One region of the Bacillus sp. OTU2372 genome, then DNA from elsewhere that is predicted to be linked to it. Evidence: a T-box and tRNA genes for the amino acid it is inferred to sense, from the RefSeq annotation. Region 1 holds a T-box; the other holds one or more tRNA genes.
What was found. A T-box is a leader RNA that pairs with one kind of tRNA and senses whether it is charged. The one in region 1 lies ahead of thrS (threonine--tRNA ligase), so its partner is inferred to be a tRNA-Thr.
Positions count from the first base shown of each region.

Region 1 (12,108 bases):
TTTCTGTCAAACCATTGGAAACGGCAGTAGATTTTAATATTTCTTCCGAGAGTTTTTCCATCCTAGGCATGTATCCTCAGTTGAAAAAGAGGATTGAATCCTATTATGAAAAGATTAACAAACTACATAACCTTGTCGAAATAAGAAAAAACTCGTAATCCCCTACTTGTGTTAAAGTCTGCTTTTTTATAAGATAAACTTAAGGATTTTGTTCGGGATTATAGGCATGTTTTTTAGAAAAATATGAAACGTATCACGCCTTTGTCTTCGCCCCTTTGGGGGAAAACCAGTGGCAAGTTCTTTTATTCAGATTTGGAGTTGATTAACAATGAAGTGCCCTTCATGTCAAAATTACGGTACACGTGTGCTTGATTCCCGGCCTGTTGATGAAGGACGTGCAACACGGAGAAGAAGAGAATGCGAGGAATGCGGTTATCGGTTTACTACTTTTGAGAAGATAGAAGAGATTCCCCTGATTGTAGTGAAAAAGGAAGGAACAAGAGAAGAATTCAGCCGTGATAAAATCCTAAGGGGCCTGATTAAGGCGTGCGAGAAACGCCCTGTTGCTTTAAAGGAGTTAGAGGATATTACGCATGGAGTAGAGAAAGACCTTCGCAGCCAGGGCATTTCGGAAATCAAAAGTGAGGCTGTTGGCGAGATGGTTATGGACAGGCTTGCGCATGTAGATGAAGTTGCCTACGTACGATTTGCTTCCGTTTACCGCCAATTTAAGGATATCAATGTATTTATAGACGAACTAAAGGAATTAATAAAAAAGGAAAAATCGTAAAAGGAGCTAAAAATTTTGGCTCTTTTTCTTAATTTATACAGGGGAAGGGTTGAATTGATATGGCGCAGCATTGGCAGGAAATTCTTCCGATCGACCGTTATATGGTAGCAGCCGGAGGGCTGCTGCATGAATATGATCGGAAAGTGCTGACGTTTTTATATCAGCCTCTGATTGGGTCAACTTGCTTAAGTTTGTATATGACGCTTTGGGCAGAGCTTGAGGAAAATCGTCTTTGGTCAGAATCATCCACACACCATCTATTAATGAATCTCATGGGAATGAATTTAAAGGAAATTTACGAAGCACGCTTAAAGTTAGAGGGAATCGGGTTAATCAAGACCTTTGTCAAGACAGTTGATGAAGAGCGTTCCTTCATTTATGAGCTTCAGCCTCCTTTAAATCCGGAGCAGTTCTTTTTAGATGGAATGTTGAATATCTATTTGTTCCGAAAAATTGGGAAAAACCATTTTTCCCGGCTGAAACGGTTTTTTACTGATAAACAAAAGCCAAAGGAAGATGAATTTCAAAATGTAACAAAGGCATTCCAGGATGTGTTCGCCTCGGCCACACTTGGGAGCATGCAATATATCCAAGATGTTTCAGGGGAATTACAAACTGAAGAGGATGAACAATTTATTGGCCGTCAGGAGCAAAAGGGGATTCAAATGGATGTCGATACTTTTGATTTTGGTCTGCTAATGGCCGGATTAAATGAATCGCTTGTACCTAAAAAGGCATTAACGAAAAAAGTGAAAGAAGTCATTAGTAATCTTTCATTCCTCTATAATATTAATCCGATTGAAATGAAAAATTTAATTCTCGATGCTATTAATCCAAATAATGATATCGATCTCGAAGAATTACGAAAAGCAGCAAGGAACTGGTATCAATTTGAAAATAATGAGCAGTATCCAAGCTTAGTAGAACGGACACAGCCGCCAAGGTACCGAGTCCAATTGGACGAGCCAAAGACGAAGGAAGAAATGTTGGTCCGTTCGTTAGAAACTACCTCTCCCGTTAAGGTATTTAGAGATGCTTCACACGGAATTGAACCATCTGATGCCGAATTGAAAATTATTGAAGATGTGATGTTCAAGAAGAAATTACTGCCTGGTGTTGTAAATGTTCTCATCCAATATGTCCTGTTAAAAGCAGATTCGAAATTTACTAAGAATTATGTTGAGCAAATTGCCAGCCATTGGGCGCGTAAGGAAGTTAAAACTGTAAAAGAGGCAATGGAATTAGCTAGAAGTGAACATAGTAAGTACCTTTCTTGGGATAAAGAAAAGAAAAGCAGAAAAGCCTCTAATAAAAAGCCTATTAGGACAGAGCTCTTGCCCGATTGGTTTGATAAAGAACCAAAGAAAGAACCTGCAGAAGGTCCAGAAGAAAAAAATCCTGATTTAGAGGCTAAAAAACGTGAAATCGAAGAAATGTTAAAAGCAATCGAAGATTAAGAGGTGACATATGGAAAAGATAAACCGAACACTAAAACGGATAGCCTCAAGTGAAAACTTTCAAAAACGATACGAAAAAATGCGACAAGAAACGCTTTCGCACCCTGCTGTTAAATCGTTTATATTGGAACATCAAGATGAACTGAACAAGGATTCAATCGAAAAAGGCTTAAATAAGCTATATGAGTACATTAATCAAAGTAAAGAATGTAATAAGTGTGAGAGTCTTGATGGCTGTATCAATATGATGAAAGGATACCACCCGGAGTTAGTATTAGTAAGAAATACAATTGATGTCCGTTATGAAAGATGCCCAAGAAAAATAATGGATGAAGAAAAAAGGAAAAATGAAAAGTTAATTAAAAGTTTATATGTGCCTAAAGATATTTTGAATGCTACGTTTGAGGATTTAGAACATGATGATAATCGAATCGATGCAATTCAAAAATCACTTTCATTTATTTTAAACTATGAACAAGGGAAGCCGGCAAAGGGTTTATTTTTATATGGAGAATTTGGAGTAGGGAAATCATATTTACTTGGCGCCATTGCTAACAAGCTGGCCAAAAAACAAATTTCCTCGATGATCGTTTATGTCCCGGAATTATTGCGAGAAATGAAAAGTTCAATAGCCGATTCCACCTTAAACGAAAAAATTGAGGCCCTGAAAAAAGAACCGATTTTAATGCTGGATGATATCGGGGCGGAGGCTATGTCAAGCTGGACAAGGGATGAGGTTCTTGGACCTATCCTGCAGTTTCGGATGCTGGAAAGCCTTCCTACCTTTTTTACGTCAAATTTTGATTTAAAAGGGCTCGAGCACCATTTAACCTATAGCCAGCGTGGTGAGGAAGAGAAAATGAAAGCCCGGAGAATTATGGAAAGAATCCGTACCTTGAGCCAGCCTGTTTTAGTAGATGGGCCGAATAGGAGATAATATTAGTATAAATGGATTGCCGGTACTTCCGGCGGTCCTTTTTTTTATTTAAATAACATTTCTGCGGCCTAGCGTACTTCTATTTTGGCCAAGTCCCCCATATACATTAAACAGAGATTTTTCTAAAAAGGGGGGATTTGGTTGGCGGAAATTATCTTCCAAAGCAAGAAGGATGCGAAGCGGTTTTATAACCACTTGCTAACGTATTTACCATGCATTTCTGATGAAAAAACTATTCTTCTAATAGAAGATCGACATATAGTACAAGTTCTAGATGGCAGCTTTTCTAATGAAATGTTTCAAAAGGTGAAAACAGCCTTTTATCATTTTATTACCACCGTGAAACGTAATGACTGGTTTCGAGATATTATTAAGAATCACTATTTTTTTCACAATGAGGAAGAACAACAGCAGATTATCGAAATTATTTATTCCATCCTGGAAGGTCAAAGAGAGGACCTTGCCGTTTTCTTAAAGGAAGCCAATAATGAGACGTCTTTTATTGAGGATGCAGTTGATCAAATTTTTCACGGAAATGTTTCTTTATCCTTCGATTCCTTGCTAAAATTTCGCTTGCGGCCATACCTGCAGATGCTCGAAGAATATGTAGAACTCGCCATTGATGAATACAAAATGGAGCAGGAATATCAAATGTTTATCCAAATGCTCCGCGACTTTTTGGTAAAGCGGGAGCCGAAAATGGCCACCCTTCATGTATTATTTGACGAGGAAATTACGTTTTACAATGAGGAGCTGGCAGAAATTAAACGGGCGGAATTAACGAGAATGATTGACCGGAAATTATTAGTCAATCATCCGGTTTATGTTGATTCTGTTTCAATCGCACCACTCTTATCAATTGCTCCTACGTCTATTTATCTTTACACGAATAACCCGGATGAGCCGCTGGTAAGAACAATCAAAAATATTTTTGAAGAACGGGTGACGATTAAAAATTATACTGCCCTAAGAAGTTTGAAAAAATTGACAGCGGAACCAGGGTCATCAGAAAATCATGCATAAAATCATAAAATAATGTCAATATTTAGTTTGATGTACCTTGCATTTTTAAAAGTAAATCATTATAATAACGTACATAGCAAATATGTAGTAAAAGTAATGATAAGGACAACAGTATTTCTTTACGGTTTTTAGAGAGGAAGACCACCGGCTGAAAGTCTTCTAACACGGAATGAATACTTACCACCTTTAAACTTCAACAGTGAATTTTTCTTTTTTAGAAATTAGTAATTGTTGACGGTCTACAGCCGTTACCTGACCAAAGTCATTTTTAATTGTATTTATTAAAAATGAAAAATTGGGTGGAACCACGTGTTAATCAAAACTCGTCCCTATTCCTAGGGACGGGTTTTTTTATTTTTTAAAGCAGCCTACAAGGGCATAATGTCCAGGGCGCAAACAATTAAAGGAGGAGTTAATATGTCAGATGTTGTTAAGATTTCGTTTCCTGATGGGGCAGTAAAGGAGTTCCCTAAAGGGACAACAACAGAAGATATTGCCGCTTCCATCAGCCCGGGCCTAAAGAAAAAGGCAATTGCCGGTAAATGGAACGGACAAATGGTGGATCTTCGCCGTCCTATTCTAGAAGACGGTTCTATAGAAATTGTTGTACCTGACTCAAATGAGGCGTTGGAGGTATTGCGCCACAGTACAGCACATCTAATGGCACAAGCGGTAAGAAGACTTTATCCAGATGTCAATTTAGGTGTCGGCCCGGTTATTGAAGGCGGCTTCTATTATGACATGGACCTTGATGTATCGTTAACACCAGAGGATTTGCCAAAGATTGAAAAGGAAATGGCGAAAATCGTCAATGAAAATCTTGAAATTGTTCGTAAGGAAGTCAGCCGAGCTGAAGCGGTACAGCTTTTTAAAGAAGCTGGAGATCCTTACAAGCTTGAACTAATTGAAGCGATTCCGGATGAAGAAACAGTAACAATCTATGAGCAAGGTGAATTTTTCGATCTTTGCCGTGGTGTTCATGTCCCTTCTACTGGAAAAATCAAAGAATTTAAGCTATTAAGTATTGCAGGTGCTTATTGGCGTGGCAACAGCGATAATAAAATGCTGCAGCGTGTTTACGGTACTGCCTTCTTCAAGAAGGAAGACTTAAAAGAGCATCTTCGTTTATTAGAAGAAGCGAAAGAGCGTGATCATCGTAAAATTGGGAAAGAATTAAGTCTTTTTACAAGTAACCAATTAGTTGGTCAAGGCTTGCCGTTATGGCTTCCTAAAGGGGCGACTATCCGCCGTGTGATTGAACGTTACATCGTTGATAAAGAACAGCGTCTTGGTTATGACCACGTGTACACTCCAATTATGGGAAGCGTAGATTTATATAAAACTTCAGGTCACTGGGATCATTATCATGAAGACATGTTCCCGATTATGGAAATGGATAACGAGCAATTAGTGCTCCGCCCAATGAACTGTCCGCATCATATGATGGTGTACAAAAACAGCATGCACAGCTATCGTGAGCTTCCAATTCGGATTGCGGAGCTTGGGCTAATGCATCGTTACGAAATGTCAGGGGCATTAGCAGGATTACAGCGTGTCCGTGGGATGACATTAAATGATGCTCATATTTTTGTCCGTCCAGATCAAATTAAAGATGAATTCAAACGTGTTGTGAATTTAATTCTAGAAGTATATAAAGACTTTAATATTAACGATTATTCGTTCCGTCTTTCTTACCGCGATCCGCAAGATACTGAAAAGTATTTTGATGATGATGCGATGTGGGAAAAAGCACAAAGCATGTTGAAGGAAGCAATGGATGATCTTGGTCTTGATTATTTCGAAGCTGAAGGAGAAGCAGCCTTCTATGGTCCTAAGCTCGATGTGCAAGTAAGAACTGCACTTGGTAAAGATGAAACATTATCAACTGTTCAATTAGACTTCTTACTGCCTGAACGATTTGACTTGAATTATGTCGGGGAAGATGGCAAGCAGCATCGTCCTGTTGTTATTCACCGCGGCGTTGTATCAACAATGGAACGGTTTGTTGCTTACTTGATTGAAGAATACAAAGGTGCATTCCCTACTTGGCTTGCTCCAGTTCAGGTTCAAGTGATTCCAGTTTCTCCTGACGCTCATTATGAATATGCGAAACAGGTTCAGGAACAACTGCAAAATGAAGGCTTCCGTGTAGAATTAGATGGCCGTGATGAAAAGATCGGTTATAAAATCCGTGAAGCGCAAATGCTGAAAATACCATATATGCTCGTTGTTGGTGACAAAGAAGTGGAAGACAATGCTGTCAACGTCCGGAAATATGGAGAACAAAAATCAGAAACAAAGCCATTTGTTGATTTCCTTGCAGGACTTCTAGCAGAAGTAAAACGCGGCTAAGCTTAGTTTGAAAAAATACCACAGCCTTTTTGGGCTGTGGTATTTATTTTGAAAATATTCATTTAGAACTCGCTATTTTAGTCCTCTAGCTGGAACGTATGAGTAAAATGTGTCTTCCCGTTTTCATCTTGGATTTCAACAGTAGCCTGCTTATTTGCAGGGTCCATCTTAAACACACCGAAGTTGAAAAAATTACCTTCTGCGTATAATCTTTCAGGGCCAAAGGTTGTGTCCAAGGTGCCAGGATTAATTTTTACTGCGCCGATTGGACCACTGATGAGCTCATTATAGTCCGTTTTTCCATCTTGATTGGCATCATATTTAATGATTTCCGCAAAATGGACATCGGTGGTGACGAAAAAGACGTTTTTAATTCCTTTTTCGATAATGAAATCTGAGATTTTTTTGAACTCGTTCTCATAGCCTGTTGGGTCATTTGGATTTACATTGTCCCCATTTGCCCATCCATCCCTAGCCATTGCTTTTCCTGTTGGTACGGAGATTGGCACGGAAGTCGCTACCAGTTTCACTTTTGCATCCGACTCGAGAAGCTGCTGCTCCAGCCATTTTAACTGTTCATCACCTAGCATCTGTTTATCCGGTCCGTCAGCCTGTGTGTTAGGTGAGCGGTAACCGCGGTTGTTCAGGATAATCATATCCATGGTATTACCCCAAGAGTATTTATGATAAAGCTTGTCCGCTGAACTGCGCTCACTTGAAATCGGCCAATAGTCCTTAAACGCTCTTAATCCGGTTGGAGTAAGCTCCTGAGAAGGACCTGAAAAGTCATTGGTCACTTCATGATCATCCCAAATCGAGAACGTCCCTGTATTTTGCAAAAGACTGCGCAAACCAGCATCTGTACGGTTTTCTTTATATTTAGCCCAGAAATCCTGAACTGTTTTAGAAGGAGGGTTAGGGACAGCAGGTGTTTTATTATCTGCATAAATGGTGTCCCCGCTGAATAGGAAGAAGTCTGGATTTAAAGCAGACATTGCCTTGAAAGATTTATATGGCGGAATCTCTCCCTGGCCGCCAGTATCTCCACCCCAAACCATTGTCATTGGCTTTAAGCTGTTTTCCTCCGGTGCAGTTTTAAAGGATCCGGTAACCCTATACTTACTGGAAAGTGCATGAGCACGATAATAATATTTTGTATCGGCTTTTAAACCGTTGACCTCTAAATTTACCGTAAAATCATCCTCTTTAGAAGCATGACTGGTTTTTACGATTGTATCATTTTTAAAATTGCTGTCAGTTGAAATTTCGAATTGGACTTCTGCTTCTCCATTTGTACGAGCCCATAAAATGGCTGAAGAATTGGTTATATCACCACTTGCCACTCCATGTGAAATAAATGGCTTTTTTAATAAATCGTCCAACAGGTCAGGATTATTTGTGAATTCTCCATCAACACCAAGAGAGAGCATGGATACCAAATCGTCCTGAGAATTTACGGTCCAAGGATGGACGAGAAGTTTGTTTTGATGAGCAGCCTCCATGAGTTTTGGAACAACAAGCTCTTTGCTAGGACCTACACCTGCAGCATAATCAGAGATTCTCTGCATCTCTTGGTACACATCTTTGCCTGCCAGCATGGTCCCGGTATAAAGCTGAATCAGCTTTACTTTAGGAGCGAGGGTTTTTAACTTCCGCAGGCTATCCTCGCTAAATGATTCAAGAAAAAGCTTTTCATCATCCAAGGCATTGGTTCTTTTTAAGATTTCGATTACTTTCTCTTCCATACCGGGGTATACGTTTGGTGCTTTTGTTTCCATGTAAAGACCGACTTTTCCGTTTCCGTGTTGTTTGACAAAATCTATTGCTTCTTCAAGAGTTGGGACCTTTTGTCCGATGTACTCTGTTTTTGCTTTGTCTGGATATGCTTTATTGAACCATGAGCCCGCATCAAGTCGTTTGATTTCATCAAGTGTAAAATCCTTAACCCTCCATGGTGCACGGTCCGGATAGAGGTCCTTTGCATTAGTTGTTCGTGCCAAGGTTTCATCGTGCATAGCGATTAACTGGCCATCTTTGGTCATTTGTAAATCGAATTCCACATAATCCGCCTTCATCGTCATTGCTTGCTTATAGGCTGCAAGTGTATGTTCTGGACCGTATGCAGATGCCCCGCGATGAGCAATAACGGCTACATCAGAATTAATCGGGCGTAATGTAGATTGTCCATTGTCAGTAGCTGTAGTTTCAATTGGGTGAGCAAATACGGCTAAAGGAGCAGCAGAAGTTACCGAAAATGACAAACAAGCAAGACTGGCGATCAAACCTTTTTTCATTTCATATTCATCTCCTATAAGTTTATGTATTTCAAACATAAAACTATAGGAGATTTGTAAAGTGGGAATTACTAGAATATTAATCTTCTGTAAAAGGAGTATAAACAGTACCTTTTACCTATCAAACCCGCCTGTCGACAGCCTTTCGTGGAAGATTGTTGATTTAATAGCTGGTTGATAATCATGAATGAACAAGAGCATTTGGAAAGGCTATAACAGCATTTTTAGAAAAAAACTATTGAATAATTTTTGGTTTCTTGCTACAATAAATTTCGTTGTCAAAGAAAAATAGTTCGTTTGACAAGGAATCTTAGCTATGATATAGTTACTAAGGTAAAATTGAATACTTATTTTTGGGAAAAGAAGAAGCACCCGCTTCTCACCTGATTGACGCTAGTTAAGCAGTTGGCAGGTTTTACGTGAACTTTTTGTTTATTACTTATGTTCTGTAAAGTGTGGGTGTATTCATCCGCACTTTTTTGTTTGTTTACTTAAGAAATAGCACTTTTAAAAGTAATTCATGCCTGTCAATCAAATTAGGGTGTCAAACAATAAGGTGATCTTATTCTTGTACCCAGACGTTGTATTCTTGATAAAACCTTGGAGGTGGCTAATTATTAGCAAAGATATGTTGTTAAATGAGGGCATCCGTGCTCGTGAAGTTCGTTTAATTGACCAGAATGGCGAACAATTGGGGATTAAAACCAAATTCGAAGCATTGGAAATTGCCGGAAGAGTAAATCTTGATTTGGTACTTGTTGCACCAAATGCAAAGCCTCCGGTAGCCCGGATTATGGACTATGGCAAATTCAAATTCGAGAATCAAAAGAAAGAAAAAGAAGCTCGTAAGAATCAAAAGATTATTACTACTAAAGAAGTTCGTCTAAGCCCAACGATTGATGAACATGACTTTAATACAAAGCTTCGTAATGCCATAAAGTTTTTGGAAAAAGGCGACAAAGTAAAAGCGTCAATCCGTTTCAAAGGCCGGGCGATTACCCATAAAGAAATCGGTCAACGTGTTTTAGACCGTTTTTCCGAAGCGTGCAAGGAAGTTGCAACGATCGAATCACATCCTAAAATGGATGGACGAAGCATGTTCCTAGTTTTAGCACCTAAAAACGATAAGTAATATAGGGAGGACTATTACAATGCCAAAAATGAAAACTCACCGCGGCGCTGCAAAGCGTTTCAAGAAAACTGGTTCTGGTCAACTTAAGCGTGACCATGCTTATACAAGCCACTTATTCGCTAACAAATCAACAAAAGCTAAGCGTAAGCTTCGCAAAGCAGGTCTTGTTTCAAAAGGCGATTTCAAACGCATTCGTCATTTACTAACTTACGTAAAATAATTATAAGTGATCGATTTATTATAGGAGGGAAATTCCATGCCACGTGTAAAAGGCGGTACTGTTACCCGCAAACGTCGTAAAAGAGTTCTTAAATTAGCTAAAGGTTATTACGGTTCAAAACATACATTATATAAAGTTGCTAACCAACAGGTTATGAAATCATTACAATATGCTTTCCGTGACCGTCGTCAGGTTAAGCGTGATTTCCGCAAACTTTGGATTACTCGTATCAATGCAGCAGCTCGTATTAACGGTCTTTCTTACAGCCGTTTAATGCATGGCTTAAAGCTTGCTGGTATCGAAGTAAACCGCAAAATGCTTTCTGAACTTGCAATTAGCGATGCAAATGCATTTGCTGAATTAGCAAATGTAGCAAAACAACAATATAACAAGTAATTTATAAATGCCATTCTCTTTGTGAGGATGGCTTTTTCTATAAAAGGGGAAAATGGAATGAAACTATTCTTTATAGCAATGCTTGTCATGAACTTAGTTGGCCTTTTGATTATGGGGGAGGATAAAAAGCGAGCCAAAAACCATCAGTATAGAATTAGCGAGAGGACACTCTGGCTTGTGGCGATCTTTGGCGGGGCGATTGGAACAACAGCAGGAATGCAAGCTTTCCGTCATAAAACAAAACATACATCCTTTAAACTTGGCTTTCCAATTCTTGCAATCCTAGAGTTTATTATCTTCTTAAAAATACTCATCTAGAAAGTATCATACACGGCTAGTCTGTAGAAATTCATTCACAGGACTTTTCCAATGGATTTCCGCATTCGGATATTTTTCAAGTATTTTTTCAGTTAAATAAACGAAGTCATCTTTGATAAGTCCTTTTAGTGCTGCGGTCTGATCGGGCCAAATCAAGATTGATATAACATCAAAGCTATCATCCTTTACACCCATATATTTTTCGCCAACAAACACTACGCCTTTATAGGTTACAAAAAAGTTTTTTCTAATATCTTCATCATCAAGAAATAAAAAACGTTTATGTTTACGTGCCGAATCAAGTTTTCGGGACGAATTGAATAATGATTTGATCCCCAAGTAAATGATTGATAAAAGTAAGAACAACAATATGAAACGCAGCAACCAAATCATGGCTATGCCCCCTGTAACCAACCTATTTTTACTTGTAATACGATTTGAGTAGAAAGAAGTTTCACCTATTTATCGTTTTAATATATTTTTCTAAAGAAGGAGTGCTGTTCATGGAATTAAAGAAACTTTTTCAAATGCAAAGGGCATTGGATTCCCATATTGAAGAAAAACACAAGCTTGAAAATGAGGATTTGTTTGACAGGAAGGTGCTTGCTTTATTGGTCGAAATTGGTGAATTAGCGAATGAAACCCGATGCTTTAAGTTTTGGAGTGTGAAACCCTCGTCACCCAAAGACGTGGTATTAGAAGAATTTGTTGATGGGGTTCACTTTATCTTGTCACTAGGGATTGAGTGCGGTTTTGATCAAGAGTCAATCGCTATAAAGAATCAAGAATCAGTAAGAACTGTGACTGAGCAGTTTCTCCATGTCTATGAATCCATTAATCATTTTCAAAAAAGTAAGGCTTTTGATGATTATGTAGAATTAGTGGAGTCATATCTAAAGTTGTCATCATTATTAGGATTTACGAATGAGGATATAGAAAAGGCATATTTTTCAAAAAACGAAGTAAATTATCAAAGACAACAAAATAATTACTAGCAGAAAATTTGTAGCGGGTCGAATTCGTTTTGTATAATTAAGGTTGTTCATACCTATTAGGGGGTTTAAGCATGGCGAAACTAGATGAAACATTAACAATGTTAAAGGACTTAACAGATGCCAAAGGTATTCCCGGCAATGAGCGTGAAGTGCGCGAAATAATGAAAAAATACATATCTCCATATGCCGATGAA
Region 1 covers NZ_JASATK010000007.1:92,681-104,788, reverse strand. The annotation lists gene AAHB15_RS13650 (hypothetical protein) at 1-158, shown strand, start outside; gene nrdR (transcriptional regulator NrdR) at 329-790, shown strand; gene AAHB15_RS13640 (replication initiation and membrane attachment family protein) at 850-2,247, shown strand; gene dnaI (primosomal protein DnaI) at 2,258-3,184, shown strand; gene ytxC (putative sporulation protein YtxC) at 3,326-4,207, shown strand; T-box leader at 4,295-4,541, shown strand; gene thrS (threonine--tRNA ligase) at 4,625-6,559, shown strand; gene AAHB15_RS13620 (glycerophosphodiester phosphodiesterase family protein) at 6,637-8,853, opposite strand; ribosomal protein L20 leader region at 9,208-9,340, shown strand; gene infC (translation initiation factor IF-3) at 9,467-9,985, shown strand; gene rpmI (50S ribosomal protein L35) at 10,005-10,205, shown strand; gene rplT (50S ribosomal protein L20) at 10,242-10,601, shown strand; gene AAHB15_RS13600 (DUF1294 domain-containing protein) at 10,659-10,919, shown strand; gene AAHB15_RS13595 (sigma-w pathway protein ysdB) at 10,926-11,312, opposite strand; gene AAHB15_RS13590 (dUTP diphosphatase) at 11,423-11,914, shown strand; gene AAHB15_RS13585 (M42 family metallopeptidase) at 11,986-12,108, shown strand, end outside.

Region 2 (12,108 bases), on a different contig from region 1:
TTCGCTGCCTAATAACAGACGATAGCGGTTCCTCCCTCCATCGTCCATGTGGTAGGGTAAGGGACTCACTTTAAGTGGACTACGCCGAAATCCACCGTCTGAGGATGACGGAAGAGAATAACCAGACTAGCTGCTTCCATGCCTGTCAGTAGGCTAAAGAAGTAAGTGAAATTAATTATACTGACTACACTCGTAGATGTATAAGTGGCAATATCTTTGCACACGGGTTCAACTCCCGTCATTTCCACTCATAACTTACCATTTTTCCGCAGTAGCTCAGTGGTAGAGCTATCGGCTGTTAACCGATCGGTCGTAGGTTCGAGTCCTACCTGCGGAGTCATAACTCAGCAAGGACACTAGGAACAGGTCAGGGCGGGAACGCAGCAGCCATAACTAGTAAAATTGTGTGGGTTATTACATAGGACAAAAAGAAAGAAGCGCAGAACTCACAGTGAGTTTTGCGCTTTTTCGTTTTTATTCCACGTTTATCTGGTTGTGTTGTTTTGTATTTTTGTTAATATATCCTAAAATTTATTAATATCGTTTCGGGTCTTGTTAATAACCAATCAATTCAATTTTTTTTGTTAAAAAAGCACCCACTTTCGTTAATATATTTTAACTCTCACTACAGTTCGAATGGATTATTAAATCAAATTCAGAATTCCCGAACGTTCGTATTTTACTATTTGTATTTTTAAAGGATATAATTGTTATCTAAAAGAAAGTAACGATATTATTGTAATGTACATAAAAATTCCTTATAATGATATTTGTTAATAATTTTATAAAAACAACAGAATCCGAACATTATTATCTTTTTTTAACTTATTGTTCAGATTTAAATTTCCTCTAGTAAGCAAATGCTAGTGGAATAGGCCGATCTATTTAATTAAATTGGCGTTGTTGGACTGATGAAATTTCATCTATTACTTGTCTAGGGGGACTAACTATGAAAAATCTACTCAAAAAATGGAATCAAATCAGTCTGGTCAAGCAGATCATTATAGGTTTGGTTATCGGAATTATTCTAGCAGCAACAATTCCAGAAACAGCCAAACCCGTGGTCATCTTGGGTTCATTATTTGTAGGTGCGTTAAAAGCTATCGCACCTGTATTGGTCTTGTTCTTGGTTATGTCGGCCATTGCGCAACACAAAAAAGGGCGCCAAACGAATATGAAATCTATTATCATCCTATACCTTTTAGGAACCTTTTTAGCCGGATTAATGGCTGTTATTGTTAGCTTTATTTTTCCTGTCAGTATATCCCTTTCAAAAAGTGCAGAGGACGTAACGGCGCCCGGCGGTGTGGTAGAAGTTCTCAAGTCCTTATTGTTGAACGTAGTCGATAACCCTGTTAAAGCAATCTATAATGCCAACTATATCGGTATTTTAGCATGGGCCATCATTCTTGGAATGGCATTAAAAAATGCTTCTGACACAACTAAGACGTTGATATCTAACTTCTCAGATGCTGTATCCAAAATGGTTACTTGGGTGATCAAGTTCGCGCCATTTGGTATTATGGGGCTAGTAATCGATTCGATTACTACGAATGGAATCGACTCTCTGCTAAGCTATGGGAAATTACTAGCAGTATTAATTGGATGCATGCTCTTTGTTGCTTTTGTTATCAATCCAATCATTGTGTTCGTAAATATCCGTCAGAACCCATACCCACTTGTTTTTAAGTGTTTAAAAGAAAGTGCAATTACGGCATTCTTTACACGGAGTTCAGCTGCAAACATTCCTGTAAATATGAGATTGTGTGAAGACCTACGTTTAGATAAAGATTCCTATTCTGTATCGATTCCGTTAGGTGCTACGATTAATATGGCTGGGGCAGCAGTAACCATTTCTGTTTTAACACTTGCAGCCGTGCATACATTGGGCATCCATGTGGACATCCCTACAGCATTCATCCTCAGTGTATTATCCGCTGTTTGTGCTTGTGGCGCATCTGGGGTTGCTGGTGGATCACTCTTATTGATTCCTCTAGCCTGCAGCTTATTTGGAATTCCATCTGATGTTGCGATGCAAGTGGTAGGAGTGGGCTTTATCATCGGTGTATTACAAGATTCGTTTGAAACGGCACTTAACTCTTCTACAGACGTCCTTTTTACAGCGACTGCTGAATTTAAGAAGTGGCGTAAAGAAGGAAAAACAATTAATATTCAAAAAGCCTCATAATAGATGAAAAAGCAGTGTGTTTGAAGTGCATCCCAAAAGTTAGAGTGAAAATCTAACTTTTGGGGTGTTTTTTTATGGCTAAATATTAGTGAAGAATTTAAATTAATTCTAGTAAAAGAATATCAAGAAGGGAAATTGGATTATAAACAACTGGAATCCGAATATTACAATTGCAAAAAGAATGGCAGTGAAAAAATATGTTTTGGTATAAATATAACTAATATAATCGATGACAAATTGCGTCCTAAAAAGGAAAATATCATTTGAGATCGATTAAATTGGTAAAAACACATTCACCACACATAAAAATCTAAACAGGTGCAAACAAATATGGAGAAAGGATGTGTGAGATTTTTGGATTTTAGAAAAATATTTCTACTAACAAATATGTTTTTATCCTGGATGACGGCATTATTTATAGGAAGAAATGCCATTAAAAAATACTTAATAGCCTCCGTTATTCTAACAAAACTTGTAGAAATTCAATTTTCTTACGCAAGGAAGAAAAAGTGGTGGTGGTTTTATAAGACCCCTACCTTCGATGGGATGTACCCTAACCATTGGGGACCCTATCTAATGGGTTCGATGTGGATTTTAAAATTTACGTTTGGAAAATTCCCTTTATTTTTATTGGTGAATGCAATCGTAGACTTTCTTTATGCTTTCCCTGGTGTTTGGTTATATAAAAAATTAAAAATTGCCCACTTGAAAAGGATCAATAGGCTTCAATTCTTTTTATTTATGATGGTTAATGCTATGAATCTGTATATGGTTCAGTTTGTAGTTGTTAAAGTATCAAAGTGTTTCTCAACTAAAAATCTTGGAAAGTTTCAACCTAAATTTAAAAAGCATTAAGTTATATTTTAAATAAACGTTACTGTTCTTATTGAAGAGGGAGTATCGGTATATGCCTTTACTAATCCTTTTACCTTTATATCTTCTTTTTTTACTTCTTTTAATACTAATTGAACCTTGAACTCTTTCTTAAGAGGGGATAAAGAAAGCGAAACAGTTACTTGATTGGTCCATTGTGCATGAATAGGTTGATTGTTTGCGAAAGGGAATAATTGCGGGAATCCGTTACGAAAGAAGGGATGCTCATCCAATTTTTTTACCCCTGGTTTATTTAAGCAAATATAAAGGGAAAGGTTATCACAAAAACGTAAAATATTAAGATGATCCTTTAAATTTTTATCCTTTTCATCTATAGCCAACTCTTTTAAAAGATAGTGCTTCCTATTGATTTCTTGTTTAAAAAATTGCTGTCCAATTGGATTGGGTTCTTTGTCGAAAAAAGAGGCGAAGTGTATACTACATAGAAGACCGGCATACTTATTCATTTTTTCTACTTCATCTATTCCTGTTTTGTAGTGAGTGGTCTTTTCTTCTATCGGGAAGTCTACAAAAGAGTAAGGTATTTGCTGTTGGTCGTTCCATAATGGGGCGGCATCTAAATCAATCCATCCACGATCATGTTCATAAGCTGCAAGAACCACCTCTTCTTTTCTGTCTATCCCATAAAAAAAGTCATCGTTCCAATTTTGTGCGATTTCACCTGATATTTTTGCATGGTCATGTTGTGAAATCATGATAAATTTTTGTTTGTACTCACATATAATCATCTTTTATATCCCTTCTATTTATATTAGTTATTATTGAACCCGAGAGGCAGAAAAAACAGCTTATTAGGTCACAATAAAAGTTATTTGTTCCCAAAAGGCAGTAAACCATTCCTTAAAAGGTTATATATAGAAACTATTTATGCCCAAGAGGTGATCAAAAAAGGTTAAAACGTCATAAATAAATTTTTTTAGACCGAGAGGAAAAAATGCATTGGAAAGTCTCAATTCAAAATAATTGTGCTAAGAGACAGTAAGATGGCCTTATTGATAAATAAACCATTTTTATTCTCTATTAATAATACCTTTAGTAATATTCTATATGGGTAGTTGTTCGATTTCGTTACATTGAAACAAATTTTGAATGAACAATTAAGCGTTAATGCAAAATATTATGAGTAACCGGGATTAAACAGATGTAACCATTCAATAGCATTAAAGATTTAATAGGTCTTTAGACCTACCAAAATTTACAGCTTTCATCCATTTGGAAGACATGATATATTTCTCTTGTAAGTTCTTAACGGAACTTCACGAAAGAGTTTTTTATTACAGAGAAGTACTCAAGAGGCTGAAGAGGCGCCCCTGCTAAGGGTGTAGGTCGGGTAACCGGCGCGAGGGTTCAAATCCCTTCTTCTCTGCCATAATACAATGGGAATGTCTTGGTATCGACAGGGATAGTTTGAGCTTATATTGCGAGTCGAGGGATTCGGCCTCGTTAAAACGATAAAGCCTAATAACTGGCAAACAAAACAACAACTTCGCTTTCGCTGCCTAATAACAGACGATAGCGGTTCCTCCCTCCATCGTCCATGTGGTAGGGTAAGGGACTCACATATAGCGGACTACGCCGAATTCCACCGTCTGAGGATGAAGGAAGAGAATAACCAGACTAGCTGCTTCCATGCCTGTCAGTAGGCTAAAGAAGTAAGTGAAAATAATTATACTGACTACACTCGTAGAGATATAAGTGGCAATATCTTTGCACACGGGTTCAACTCCCGTCATTTCCACTTAAAAATTTTTTAAAAAATACTTGAATAAGATTCATCTCATGAGTATAATATAAGCATGACGTGATGATAGATATGCCGGTTTAGCTCAATTGGTAGAGCACGAACGAATAAGCTTCCTGATTGGTCTACAACATACTGACCGAGCAGCTTCTTGCTTAAGCTTTCTGAGGTCAGGATGACGTTAACTATCCAGCGTGTACAACTTAATATTATCTCATTTATATGCCGGTTTAGCTCAATTGGTAGAGCAACTGACTTGTAATCAGTAGGTTGGGGGTTCAAGTCCTCTAGCCGGCACCAGAGTTTTTTTGCGATAGCAACATAACTCACCATTATTCCGCAGTAGCTCAGTGGTAGAGCTATCGGCTGTTAACCGATCGGTCGTAGGTTCGAGTCCTACCTGCGGAGTCATAGTCCAACAAGGACACTAGGAACAGGTCAGGGCGGGAACGCAGCAGCCATAACTAGTGAAATTGTGTGGGCTATTACATAGGTCGAAACAAAAAACGCTAAACTCTTTTTATTCGAGTTTAGCGTTTTTCTTTTTACATATAGCATGGAAAATGATTCAATATAAATAAGAAACTGAAGTTTATGATGTAATTAGAAGGAGTTGTTAAAATGAAAAACGATAAAGATGTAATCTCATTTGCTGCCAATAAAAAATGGCATTCAATACCAGAAGAAACACGAAGAATGCTCGAACAAAACGTTTGGTGTAGTTCTTGTGGGGATGTAGTGACAATTGAAAAATATATTGTTGAAGATTCGCCTTCAGGAATCGTATTGCGTGGAAAATGTAAGAAATGTGGACATGAGGTAGCAAGGGTGATTGATTAGTATTCCATACATCCATAATAACTCCTGATCATAGCAAAATATCCTAATAAAACTCGCTCTTTCGATTGATTTAACTAAAACAAAAAAACGTCATTTGCGGTTCAAATAACTAATCAGCCTCCCTATAATTCATTGGGAGGCTTTTTCAATAATCGACTAATTTGGTATGTAAAACGTTGAATGGAAATATAGCCATTTTTTTGACTTGAAATGACTCTAAAAATGTGATTTTATAGATAGGTAAAATAACAAAATACGCTTTTAATATGGAGGAGCGAGAAGGATGAAGTTTCCTAAAAATATAATACTAGATTCTGTTGCTGAACGTAAAAGTCATCAAAGTTACGGACTTGAATTTGTTCAGGAACTTGGGAACGATGATGCTGGATATTCGGAGATGGTAGTCATTATCTTCAAATACAAAGATAAATTTTACAGTGTTGATATCCAACATGTAAATGGAGAAAACAATTATGACCATTGGGATGATGAAGTTGATTGTCCAGAAGTAGTTAGGAAAGAAGCTATCCATTATTATTGGGAAGAAGTGAAATAAAAAATCGAGTTCAATTGATTCCTTAAGGTGTAGGTTAGTTCAAGAATTGATCGCTACTTATTATTGTTAATTATGTCTAATTTAAATAGATTAGTAACCACCATGATCCGCTTTGATGGAAACAGCTCATTTTTTTGTGCTGTTTTTTCTTTTGATCAAATTCATCATATATTACTTCTTTTAAAAAGTTAGGATTTTATAAATAGATGGATAAAGGAAGTTAGGATTCTGTATTGAAGCTACCTTTTATTCACACGTATAATAACAAGTAGATTTAACATTATAAATATTCTAACAATGGTTAGGTGGTGAAATTTGAATCTACATAAACGGGTTCAGAACTATTAATTTTGAAAACGATTACAATTCTATTTGTCTTGAAAAAACAAATGTTTCTAGATCTCAATTAATTTATGGTCGGAAAGAGGATGCCACTAAAGGGGAGAGGATCGAATGAAGCAGGGTGTCATGAAAGTAGTTAGTATTTTAGTCGTTTTTGCATTGTTTTTATCGCTAGCCGCTTGCAGCACGAAGTCTAGTTCAAGTGCAGACGGAAAGATTACATTAAAGGTCCTTGATTGGAATACAACCAATAAGAAAGAAGCTCAAAAAGCGATGGTAGAGGCAGTTAAAAATGAGCTTCCAAACGTCACTCTTCAATTTGAAAACATCAATTGGGACAAGGATTTCAACTCCGTTATGCAAACAAGAATTGCCGGAAAGCAGCTTCCAGATATTATCCTCATTAAAGGAGGAGATCATCCCAAGTATGCTCAGTTTTTAATGGATTTAACAAATGAACCGTTTATGAAGGAGTTTCCGGATGATGTCCGTAAAGCCTTAAAAGTGAATGGTAAAGATTATGCTGTACCATACACGGCCAACTTCCAAGGGGTTTTTTACAACAAACAAATCTTTGAAGACAATCATATCGAAATTCCAAAAACATGGACAGAATTAATGAATGTTGCCAAAACCCTAAAAGATAAAGGAATCACTCCTTTTACCTCTCACTTTAAAGACTATCAAATGGGTAATTCGGCGAACCAGTTTGCTACTTTAGAAGTATTTTCTAAGTATCCAGAGTGGGGATCCGATTTACAAAAAGGAAAAGTCTCTTTCGCTAATTCACCAGAGTATAAGACAACCTTCCAACACTTTAAGGATCTCTATGAAAACACTGAAAAAGATCCATTTGGAGTAGATTTTACCGGAGCTGCTGATATGTTTGCCAACGGAAAAACAGCCATGTGGATTATCGGAACATGGGCTCCTGCACAAATCTTCAAGAATAATCCTGACTTTAAGCTCGGTTTCTTCCCAACACCTGCCGTTGATGCAGAGAATACTAAACTGATTATGCAAACTGATTATACCTGGTCTGCGAGCAAAGCAACGGAACATCCAAAAGAAGTGAAAAATGTTTTGGAAATCCTCGCATCCGATAAAAATCTTGCAAAAGAGTACATTAATCAAGTTCAAACCCAGAGTTTGCTTACGGATGTTGTCCCAGATGTACAAAGTAATTACGTAAATGATATTAATACCTCTAAAAATGCTGGTGTTATCGATGCTAATATCGGTAACGTGCAAATTCCATGGCCGTACCAACAACAATATACCACTTATATTGCTGAATGGCTATTAGGTAAAAAGACATTGGAGGAAGCACTGAAAGCAACCGATGATTTTAAATCAAAGGTTAAGTTCCAAACCAACTAGTGGATTGTAAGGTGGAAAAGGGAATAGAGTCCCTTTTCCATTCATTAAAATAAGTCTTCGGAGGTGTTCTCGTGAATATCAGTCAAGGAGATCCACAGCCACAAATAATCTCGAACAAACAGATTCATACAGATCGGGCAGCCAAAAAAACACTTATTAAAAATAAGGGCTATTTCTTATTATTAATGCCGCCATTAATCGTTTTTATTATTGGGATGATTATCCCGTTATTCATGGGAATCTACAATTCTTTTACGGATTGGGACGGCATCAGTCTCACTAAGAATTGGGTGGGAATTTCCAACTATATAGAGATTTTTAAAGATGAAATTTTTTTGAAGGCTTTTAAATTCACATTCTTGTTTATGATATTTAATACGTTTATTCAAAATGTCTCTGCCCTGTTCCTTGCGGTGATCTTGGATAGCAGTATTAAAGCCAAAAACCTTTATCGGGTCATCATCTTTTCCCCGGTCTTGTTAAGTCCAATCCTAGTAGGACAAATTTGGACTAAAATGTATGGTGATATTTTACCAAGCCTAAATGATTTACTAGGAACCAATATATCATTTTCGTTATTCTCAAGTCCTGATACAGTGTTGAGTGGATTATTAATTGCGAATAACTGGCAATGGATTGGCTATTGGATGTTAATTTATTTAGCCGGCCTTCAAGCGATACCAAAAGAATTGTACGAAGCTTCCACAGTGGATGGAGGAACTTGGTGGCAAAAATTCTATCATATTACCATACCTATGTTAGGGCCGTCCATCACCATTTGTACGATTGGTATTGCAACAGGCAGTTTGAAAGTATTTGAGTTAATTGTCGCATCCACTAATGGCGGACCTGGAGACGCTTCGCAATCACTCATTATGTATATTTTTAACAGTGCCTTTACATCGCAAAGAGCGAGCTATGCCTCCGCAATGTCGGTAATTTTCTTGATTGTCTTATTGATCTTTGCTTTTATTCAATTGAAAGTATTAAGAAAAAGAGAGGTGGAATTATAATGGTACGTAAATACCGTTTAGGTTCCATTCTTTTACAAGTATTGATTACCATTGTTGCAATTGCTTACTTAATTCCCTCGTTAATCGTTTTTCTATATGCCTTAAAATCTCAACAAGAAACGTCTAAATCTTTTCCACTTTCATTACCAAACCATATCGAATGGACCAATTTCTCAAAGGCATTAGAAGTATTAAACTTTTGGCAAAGCCTTGGAAATACAGCCCTTCTAACGGTTTTTTCTGTTGTCCTGATTATCCTCTTAAGCAGCATGGCTGCTTATGCCATTGCCAGGGGAGCAACGAAGTTCTTTAATTCCACCTATGTCTTTTTTATTGCGGGGATTTTAATTCCGTACCAGGTCATATTTGTTCCAATGTTTACATTAGGGAGCAATCTAGGCTTTATTAATAATTTTGTCGGTGTTATTTTTCTCTATGTAGCTACGAATCTTCCATTTGCTGTCTTTGTGACAACCGGATTTATGAAGACGATTCCAAAAGAGGTAGAGGAAGCGGCGGCTATCGATGGATGTTCCGTGCTTCGAACCTTTTGGTTAATTGTTATGCCGATGTTAAAACCAGTAGCGGCCGCCTTAACGATCATTTTATCCTTACAAATCTGGAATGATTACCTGATGCCGCTTCTGTTTTTATCGGAAAACAACATGAAGACCTTAACCGTTATGCAATCGCAACTATTTTCTGCCTTCAGCACCGACTTTAATACTGGCTTTGCTGGAATTATCTTGTCTTCCCTGCCGATTTTATTATTGTTTATTTTTATGCAAAAGCATTTTGTAAAAGGAATTACAATGGGCGCTGGCAAATAATTGTATAAAAGGGTGTTCGAAAGAGGAGGCCGAAATGAAAACAAGCAGTCTATACGAGAGTGCGTTGACAAGAGGGGAGTATCTTCCGGAAGTTGTGGCCTACTATTTTAAACAGTGGGATAACTATTCCATGCCATTTCATGCCCATAATCAGGTGGAAATTATGTATGTCATTGAGGGCCATTGCTGTGTCGAAACCGAGGGAGAGTCCCTATTCATAAAAAAAGGGGATTTCATTATTATTGATGCCGAAGTTCCCCATCGCCTGTTAGTAGAGAATGGCAGCCCATGCCGGATGCTGAATATTGAATTTCGCTTTCAGGAACGAAAAGGATTTTTTCCATCAATCAAAGATTTTGCAGAGGAAGACCAGGCCTTTGCCCATCTATTGAAGATGAATACCCCTTATATTCTCTTAAAGGATCCTAATGAGGTTTATTTTGTCTTAAAAAACCTTGTACTGGAAATGGATGAAAGGGGCAAGGAGAATTTACTAATGGTTCATCTACTCTCCCAGCTTCTAATTCGAATTGGGAGGCTAGCCGTTGAAGCAAAGGCCAATGAACCGCAGCAGCAATCAAATATTTATATCAAAAAGGTGATTGCTTATCTTCACGAAAATTATGATTGTGAGATCCAGATGAAAGATATTGCCGCAGATGTGAATCTTCATCAAGGCTATCTACATAGAATTTTTAAAAATCATACTGGCTTAACGGTGATGGAATATCTTACCTCCGTCAGAATGGAAAAAGCCAAAATGCTATTGGCCCAAACGGAAATCCCACTCATTGAAATTTCCGATTATATTGGGATTAATAGCAGGCAATATTTCAGTTCCCTTTTTAAGAAATACACCCTGCAGACGCCTGTAGAATATCGAAAAGCGGCGATGCGCCGTAAGGAATTTGCCTCCTGGGAGAGAGTGTAGGAGGAGTGAGGATTTTATAAATTTGCAAAACAAGTAAGTTACTATTTTGATAACATTTACACGTATCAGCCTGTTAAAATTTCTATAAATCTAGTATTGAAGGAGAGTTGCCACGTGTCATTTAAAGTAGCCTTTATTGGAGCAGGAAGTATTGGTTTTACAAGAGGATTATTACGGGATTTACTTGCTGTCCCTGAATTTAATCAGATAGAAGTGGCTTTCACCGATATTAATCCGCAAAATTTGCAAATGGTGACGGAGCTTTGCCAGCGTGATATTAATGAGAATGGTCTTGATATCCAAATTCAATCCACCTTAAATCGGCGTGAGGCCCTGCGAGATGCAAAGTATATTTTTTCCGTGGTAAGAATTGGCGGTCTTGAGGCGTTTCAAATAGATGTTGATATTCCGTTAAAGTATGGGATTGACCAATGTGTGGGAGATACGCTTTGTGCTGGCGGTATCATGTATGGTCAGCGGGGCATTGCTGAAATGTTGAATATTTGTAAAGATATCCGGGAAGTGGCGGAGCCGGATTGCTTGCTGTTGAACTATGCAAATCCGATGGCGATGATGACGTGGGCTTGTAATAAATATGGTGGGGTTCGAACGATTGGTCTTTGCCATGGTGTCCAGCATGGACACAAACAAATTGCTGATGTCCTTGGGTTAACGAAGGAGGAGGTCGATATTGTTTGTGCCGGTATCAACCACCAAACCTGGTATGTTCAAGTGAGAAATAATGGCGAGGATATGACCGGAAAGTTATTGGAAGGTTTTGAAAAACATCCGGAATATAGTCAAACCGAAAAAGTCCGCATCGATATGCTCAGGCGTTTCGGCTATTACAGCACTGAATCCAATGGTCATTTAAGTGAATATTTACCATGGTACCGGAAACGTCCAGAAGAAATTAACGAATGGATTGACCTGGGAAGCTGGATTAACGGTGAAACGGGAGGTTATTTAAGAATTTGTACCGAGAGCAGAAACTGGTTCGAGACGGACTTTCCGAATTGGATGAAAGATCCTGCCCTAGAATATAAACAAGAAAATCGAAGTGAAGAACACGGTTCTTTTATTGTTGAAGGATTAGAAACGGGTAGAGTGTATCGTGGCCATTTCAATGTCGTTAATAATGGAGTCATCTCAAATCTTCCTGATGATGCAGTTATTGAAGCTCCTGGATATGTAGATGGAAATGGGATTAGCATTCCAAGAGTGGGTAACTTGCCAATCGGTTGTGCAGCTGTATGTAATGTGAGTATTTCCGTACAACGACTTGCGGTGGAGGCTGCCGTGAGCGGGGAAGATTTGCTGTTGCGTCAAGCGATGATGATGGATCCATTAGTAGGTGCAGTTTGTAACCCGAAGGAAATTTGGCAACTAACGG
Region 2 covers NZ_JASATK010000038.1:2,405-14,512, forward strand. The annotation lists RNA gene ssrA (transfer-messenger RNA) at 1-250, shown strand, start outside; tRNA gene AAHB15_RS28375 (tRNA-Asn) at 266-337, shown strand; RNA gene ffs (signal recognition particle sRNA small type) at 337-421, shown strand; gene sstT (serine/threonine transporter SstT) at 950-2,188, shown strand; gene AAHB15_RS28390 (hypothetical protein) at 2,534-3,043, shown strand; gene AAHB15_RS28395 (DUF3891 family protein) at 3,052-3,810, opposite strand; tRNA gene AAHB15_RS28400 (tRNA-Ser) at 4,361-4,451, shown strand; RNA gene ssrA (transfer-messenger RNA) at 4,461-4,823, shown strand; tRNA gene AAHB15_RS28410 (tRNA-Thr) at 5,048-5,123, shown strand; tRNA gene AAHB15_RS28415 (tRNA-Asn) at 5,160-5,231, shown strand; RNA gene ffs (signal recognition particle sRNA small type) at 5,231-5,315, shown strand; gene AAHB15_RS28425 (hypothetical protein) at 5,445-5,663, shown strand; gene AAHB15_RS28430 (hypothetical protein) at 5,947-6,219, shown strand; gene AAHB15_RS28435 (ABC transporter substrate-binding protein) at 6,673-7,941, shown strand; gene AAHB15_RS28440 (carbohydrate ABC transporter permease) at 8,013-8,954, shown strand; gene AAHB15_RS28445 (carbohydrate ABC transporter permease) at 8,954-9,784, shown strand; gene AAHB15_RS28450 (AraC family transcriptional regulator) at 9,819-10,715, shown strand; gene melA (alpha-glucosidase/alpha-galactosidase) at 10,830-12,108, shown strand, end outside.
Region 2: it has a tRNA-Thr gene. The T-box ahead of thrS (threonine--tRNA ligase) is inferred to sense a tRNA for this amino acid. The anticodon was not compared.